Linked DNA regions of Microterricola viridarii. The protein of the gene in region 1 interacts with the protein of each later gene in a pairwise test. Links are inferred from orthologs where the notes say so. Each region holds a gene or a part of one and is shown on either strand. Other genes may lie near its edges. The genes, in order: nadE and dnaA.

Region 1 (3,135 bases):
TCTTGGCCTCGACCAGTGTGGCGTCCGCTTCCGGCGCCCCGGTGAGCAACACCCGGTAGAGCACCCCGGCCGCGAACGCGCCGAGCAGCATGTCGATGCCGAGCGCCACGCTCAGCCCCACGAGTGAGACGAGCACCAAGATCACGAGGCGCACCGCGAACTGGCCGCTGGTGTGCAGCGTCGCAGTGATCAGGGCGTGCATGCTCCGGCCGGCACCGATCGCCGCCAGCCAGATCGCGGCCCCCGTGATGAGCGCGAAACCGATGAGCACGATGGTGGCGTGCAGAGGAGTGGTTCCGGAGAGGAACAGCGTGATCGCGAGCAAGGGGCCGAACTCGCCGACGGCCCCGACCGCGGTCGTCGCGATCCCGAACGGGGTGCGCAGCTCACCGGCATCCCGCAGCACCGGCATGATCGTGCCGAGCGCCGTCGACGTCAGCGCGATGCCGATGAACACGCCCGCACCGACGGTGGGCGAGAACAGGATGCCGGCGGCGACCCCGACGGCGAGCGAGAGCAGCCAGCCGAGCCCAGCCCGCATCATGGGGCGGCCGGCGATGCGGGCGAAGTCGATCTCGTTGCCCGCGAGGAAGAACAGCATGGCCAGGCCGAAGTCGGCCAGCGTCTCGGTGAAGGGGCCCGGCTGCACCCAGCCGAGCAGCGACGGCCCGAGCAGGATGCCGAGGACGATCTCGAACACCACCAGGGGGATCTTGACGAATCGCCCGAGGCCCCGGCCGAGCAGAGGTGCGGCGACGGCGATCGCGGCAATCAGGATCAGCGAGGGGATTGAGATGTCCATTCGGCTCCTGCCTGCAGCGCTCGCACGGCGCGTTCTGCAGGCGATGATAGCGAAGCGCGCCTTCCGTGCGCAGCCCCGCGCGGCTCGCGCGGTAGATTCGACGCATGCACGCGCTTCAGTCTCAGATCATCGCCGAGCTCCACGTGAGCCCGAGCATCGACGCCGCCGCCGAGATCCGCCGGCGCATCGAATTCCTCACCGCATACCTGCGCCGCACCGGCGCGCGCGGTCTGGTGCTCGGCATCAGCGGCGGTCAGGACTCCACGCTCGCCGGCCGGCTGTGCCAGCTCGCCGTGGACGAGATGGCCGCGGATGGCGGGGACGCCCCGGTGTTCGTCGCCGTGCGCCTGCCCTACGGCGTGCAGCGCGACGAGGACGACGCCCAACTGGCGCTGGAGTTCATCCAGCCGGCGCAGACCGTCACCTTCAACATCAAGGGCGGCGTCGACGGTATCCAGGACGAGTACGCCCGCGCCCTCGGCGAGCCGATCAGCGATTTCAACAAGGGCAACGTCAAGGCCCGCATGCGCATGATCGCGCAGTACGCGATCGCCGGAGGGCACGGCTACCTGGTGGTCGGCACCGACCACGCCGCCGAGGCCGTCACCGGCTTCTTCACGAAGTACGGCGACGGCGGCACCGACCTGCTGCCGCTGGCCGGGCTGACCAAGCGGCAGGGGCGTGCGCTGCTCGAGCACCTCGGCGCGGCGGAGCGGCTCTACCTCAAGCCGCCGACGGCCGACCTGCTCGATGAGACCCCCGGCCAGACCGACGAGGCCAACCTCGGGCTCAGCTACACCGAGATCGATGACTATCTCGAGGGCAAGCAGGTGTCGGATGCCGCGGCGGCCGCGATCGAGGGCCGCTACCTGGCCAGCGAGCACAAGCGCCGCACGCCGGCATCCCTGTTCGACGAATGGTGGCGCTAACGCCCCAGAGCGCCCCGCGCGGGCGCGGCTACGCCTCGGGCGTTGCCGGTGACGACGGCGCCGGCGGGAACAGCGCCGGCGCAGCGTGCGACGGTGCGGCCTGCGTCGGTGCGGCCGGTGTCGGTGCTGCCTGCGTCGGCGAGACAGGGGCCGGTGCGGCCTGAGCCAGCGGGAACAGCGACGCGCTCTGCTGCGCGGGCATCGGCTCGGCCGCGGCGGGCTGGCGCAGCGCGTCCACGTCGGCGAGCAGTTTCTGGGTGTCGACGGGCTCGTTCGGCACCGGCGGCTGAGCGAACAGGGGCGAGTTGTACTGGGCCCGGTGCTGCTGGGCGACCCAGGCGTCCTGGTCGGCGAGCAGTGTGCGATCGCTCTCGGTGGTGGTGCTCTTCCACTGCTCGAGGTCGCTGGCGAAGGCCTTGCGGGCGCGGCTCGGCTTGGCCTGCCACTCGATCAGACGGTCGCGGAACTCGGTGACCGCCGGCTCCGACTGGTAGCCGAAGGTGGCCGACGCGCGCTTGAGCTCGTGCAGGCGGTGCGCCGCCCAGTCTGCTGCAACGCCCGAACCGCGGATCGGCAGCATCCGCACCTGGATGTCAGCCTGACCGACGGCCCGGTCCGAGAGCACCTGCTCCTGCGGGGTGAGCGAGTTCCACACCGAGGCCTCGACCGACGCGTCGACGAGGGCGGCGATCGCGGCGATTTTGATCTCGGTGTTGCGCTGGGCGATGACCCGCTTCATCGCGCCGCGGGCGATCCAGGCGGCGAGGAGGCCGGAGGCGAGGAGAGCGATCGCGATGACGGCGGCGGTGAAAAGCACCGGTTGCGCGTCCGCGGAGAAGAACCAGTCAGAGAAATCTGTCAACCACTGCATGTGCGGCACTCTACCGGCGTGCGGCGAGGCCGAGGGGGAGTCGTCCCGGCGCGCCTCAACTCGGGCTCCGGATGCGCCGATATCGAGCGTGGCCGGTCACCGGAAGCAGTCGGCGGCGGCCACCGCGGTGCCGAAATCGCCGAGTGTGCTGTGCCGCACACCGTCGGAGTGCAGCGCGCGTGCGGTGAAGCGTGGCTCGGCACCCGCATCCTGTGAACACAACTCGATCTGCCCGAGGATCGTGCCGCGCACGGATGCGACGCGCCAGAGGCCTCCGCGCACCGGGAGGAACTCCAGGCCGGCGACGCTGACGCCCAACGGTGTCGCGGGCGGACGAATCAGTGTGCTGGTGCTGTTGTGTGCCATGGTGCCCCTTCGCCTTCTGCCGTCGGTGTGCCGCGTCTGCGGTGTGATTCACACGGTAGACGGCAGCACCGACACGGCTATCTGGCGTGCGGTGCGGGGGCCAGGAGTGCAGCGGCGGCCAGCTCGGGGTCGACGATCTTCTCGGCTCGCGCGGTCTGCGCCAGCAC
Region 2 (3,252 bases), 1.6 Mb from region 1 along the record:
GACATCGTCGCGGGAGGCGGCGACGGCGACCTGGGCCACAGCTGCGGCGAATTCCTCGGCGGGGACGAGCCCCGACTCGGAGCTGATCTGCGGGATGCTCGGGTATTCCTCGACCGGCATGGAGAGCAGGGTGAAGCTGGCGGAGCCGCTGCTGACGACAATGCGGCTTTCCTCCGTGCTGAAGCGCACGGGAGCGTTCGGGAGTCGGCTGGCGATCTCGGCCAGGAGGCGGCCGGAGACCAGGACGGTCCCCGTCTCCTCGACGTCGGCCGCAATCTCGGTCTGGGCCGACACCTCGTAGTCGAACGAGGACAGGATCAGCCCGGTCTCGGTGGCCTGAATGAGCACGCCGCTCAGGATGGGCAGCGTTGTGCGCTGCGGGAGGAGTTTGACGGCGAAGGAAACCGCCTCGCTGAACACATCCCGGTTGGCCTGAAACTTCACGAAGGCGCTCCTGTTCGCTGCTGGTCGTCTACGTCTGACAGCGGGGCTGTCGGACTGGGCTCCATGCTAACCCCTGCCATTACGGCGTGGGTTTCTTGTCATTCGTTTGGACACCTGGGCGGCCTGTCCGTCCACAAGGTTGTCGCATCAGAGATCTCTTTAAGAATTCTTTAACGGTCTTAACGGCTGTGGAAACTGTGGATAACTATGTTAATTCGATGTATACACAGCGAACTAGGCGGGTCCCGCCTGTTGAACTTGTGTGAGCGTTAACGACCTTGTGGATGCTCTGCGCCGAGTGCCACGAGGCCCAAACCCACAAGAACACGGCATTCTTCAACAGCTTCTCGGGAGTTGCTCATTAACTATCCACAAGTTATCCCCAACATGTGAGTAGTGGAATATTCTGGCGGCCCGGGCGTGGCGAGCGCAAGACCCTACTTGTAGCGGTGGTTCTGCTTGATTCGGTTGGTGAGCTCGGTGACCTGGTTGTAGATCGAGCGACGCTCCTTCATGAGCTCGCTGATCTTCTTGTTCGCGTACATCACCGTGGTGTGGTCGCGGTTGCCGAAGAGCTGGCCGATCTTGGGCAGGGAGAGGTTCGTCAGCTCACGGCAGAGGTACATGGCGATCTGCCGGGCCGTGGCGACGGCCTGTGAGCGGCTCGAGCCGTAGAGGTCGTCGACGGTGAGCTTGAAGTAGTCGGCCGTGTTCGTGATGATGTCGGCCGGCGCGATGACGTTGTCCTCGTCGAGCGTGATCAGGTCCTTGAGCACCGTCTGCACCAGGTTCATGTCGACGGGCGTGCGGTTGAGGCTGGCGAACGCGGTCACGCGGATCAGCGTTCCCTCCAGCTCACGGATGTTCGAGGAGACCTTGGTCGCGATGAACTCGAGGATGTCGTCGGGCGCCTGCATCCGCTCGGACTGCGCCTTCTTGCGCAGAATGGCGATGCGCGTCTCCAGGTCGGGCACCTGGACGTCGGTGATGAGGCCCCACTCGAAGCGGCTGCGCATGCGGTCCTCGAAGCCGGTGAGCGCCTTGGGCGGCAGGTCGCTGGTGATGACCACCTGCTTGTTGTGGTCGTGCAGTGTGTTGAAGGTGTGGAAGAAGGCCTCCTGGGTCTCGGCCTTCCCCTGCAGGAACTGGATGTCGTCGATCAGCAGGATGTCGATGTTGCGGTAGCGGGACTGGAAGACGGCGCCGCGGTTGTTGGCGATCGAGTTGATGAAGTCGTTCGTGAACTCCTCGGAGCTGACGTAGCGCACGCGCACACCCGGGTACAGGCTCATCGCGTAGTGGCCGATGGCGTGCAGGAGGTGGGTCTTGCCCAGCCCGGAGTCCCCATAGATGAAGAGCGGGTTGTACGCCTTCGCGGGAGCCTCGGCGACGGCGACGGCCGCGGCGTGGGCGAAACGGTTGGACTGCCCGATGACGAAGTTGTCGAAGCTGTACTTCGGGTTCAGCCGGGTGTCATTGGACTGCTCCGGCGAGCTGTGTTCGAACACGGACTGCGGCGCCGCCGGCGTCTCGACGACATTCGCCTGCGGCTGCACCAGCGGAGGTGCGGCCAGGTGGGCCGGCATCGCGGCCGCGGCGAGGGTTCCTGCCTCCTGCGTCTCGAAAGCCTGCTGGGTAGCCACCTCGCTCTCGAGCTCGGGGTTGACGACCACGTAGAAGTTGGCGATCGCCGGCGTGCCGATGGCGCTCATCGCGGCGAGCAACGAGGTGCGCATGCGCTGGTTCAGCATGCTCGCGGTGAAGTCGTTGGGCACCTCCAGATAGAAGGTGCCCGCGGCGATGCCCTTGGGCTCGACCAGATTGAGGAATCCGTAGAGCATGGGCGTGATTGTGCTGTCGGCGGAGAGACCCGCGAGTACCGCGGCCCAGGTGTTCTCGATCGGCTGTTCGACGTCGGCCATTGTTTCTCCACACTTGCTCGGTGACTCTTCGGCGCTAGATGCCCCTCTCGGTGTCGCAGTGCAGTGGTGCACTGCGGGATGCCGCAGGCGGCGCATCCGAGAAAGTGAAAAGTACTCACAGAGTTATCCACCCCTGTGTGTAACCCCGACAAAACTACCGGAATTACGCGCATCTTGTTGGGGATAACTCGGTGCTTTACGCTAATCTCTTGGACGACTTGCTCCAAATCGTCCACCGAGCGGCGCTCCCAGGCGCTCCCGCAAGCTGGGAATACCGTAGAGAATCCGGCGTCGGACGGGCTTCCGGTTTGACCACAGCCTGCGCAGGCCGTAGTTTTAATAGGTTGACCCCAGCCTTCTGGCTGCCCAAATTTCTTTCCCGGCCACTCCAAGGCTCGTGGAGATCCAACACGTGGAGTACACACAATGAGCAAGAGAACGTTCCAGCCGAACAACCGTCGTCGCGCCAAGGTGCACGGTTTCCGCCTGCGCATGCGTACCCGCGCCGGCCGCGCCATCCTGGGCGCTCGTCGCCGCAAGGGTCGCGTCGAGCTTTCCGCTTAAGCACCCAGGCTTCATTCAAGCCCAGTGCTTGCCAAGGCGAACCGCATCACAACGGCCGACGACTATAAAGGCGTCGTTCGGAGGGGGCGGAGATACGTCACACCTCATCTTGTGACGTACGTGCGTTCCGGCTCCGAAGTGCAGACTTCTGGCGCCCGGGGCGCTCGTTTTGGCTTTATCGTCGCCAAGACAGTCGGCGGGGCCGTGCAGCGTAACCGCGTGCGGCGCCGACTGAAGGCGGCGAGCTTTGAGCTGCTTGACCAGGTTCACCCAGGCATCGACGTCGTCATTCGCGCCCTGCCTGGGAGTTCCGACGCTTCCT

What was found.
Region 2: the proteins of nadE (region 1) and dnaA interact in binary tests that used the Escherichia coli proteins (3 or more experiments, as listed by UniProt). The link is inferred for Microterricola viridarii from one-to-one orthologs.

The regions. Positions count from the first base shown.
Region 1 is NZ_LT629742.1:1,916,036-1,919,170, forward strand. The notes cover bases 1-2,818. They hold nadE (ammonia-dependent NAD(+) synthetase), read left to right. Parts: upstream 1-906; coding sequence 907-1,731; downstream 1,732-2,818. Other genes in these bases: BLT62_RS08705 (cation:proton antiporter), read right to left, coding at 1-802; BLT62_RS08715 (hypothetical protein), read right to left, coding at 1,760-2,602; BLT62_RS08720 (hypothetical protein), read right to left, coding at 2,699-2,818. Outside these bases: more of BLT62_RS08720, read right to left, coding at 2,819-2,968; BLT62_RS08725 (DMT family transporter), read right to left, coding at 3,046-3,135. UniProt on the Escherichia coli protein: Catalyzes the ATP-dependent amidation of deamido-NAD to form NAD. Uses ammonia as a nitrogen source.
Region 2 is NZ_LT629742.1:281,682-284,933, forward strand. Bases 125-3,059 are described here. They hold dnaA (chromosomal replication initiator protein DnaA), read right to left. Parts: upstream 2,367-3,059; coding sequence 882-2,366; downstream 125-881. Other genes in these bases: dnaN (DNA polymerase III subunit beta), read right to left, coding at 125-444; rpmH (50S ribosomal protein L34), read left to right, coding at 2,793-2,930; rnpA (ribonuclease P protein component), read left to right, coding at 2,955-3,059. Also shown: more of dnaN, read right to left, coding at 1-124; more of rnpA, read left to right, coding at 3,060-3,252. UniProt on the Escherichia coli protein: Plays an essential in the initiation and regulation of chromosomal replication. Binds in an ATP-dependent fashion to the origin of replication (oriC) to initiate formation of the DNA replication initiation complex once per cell cycle.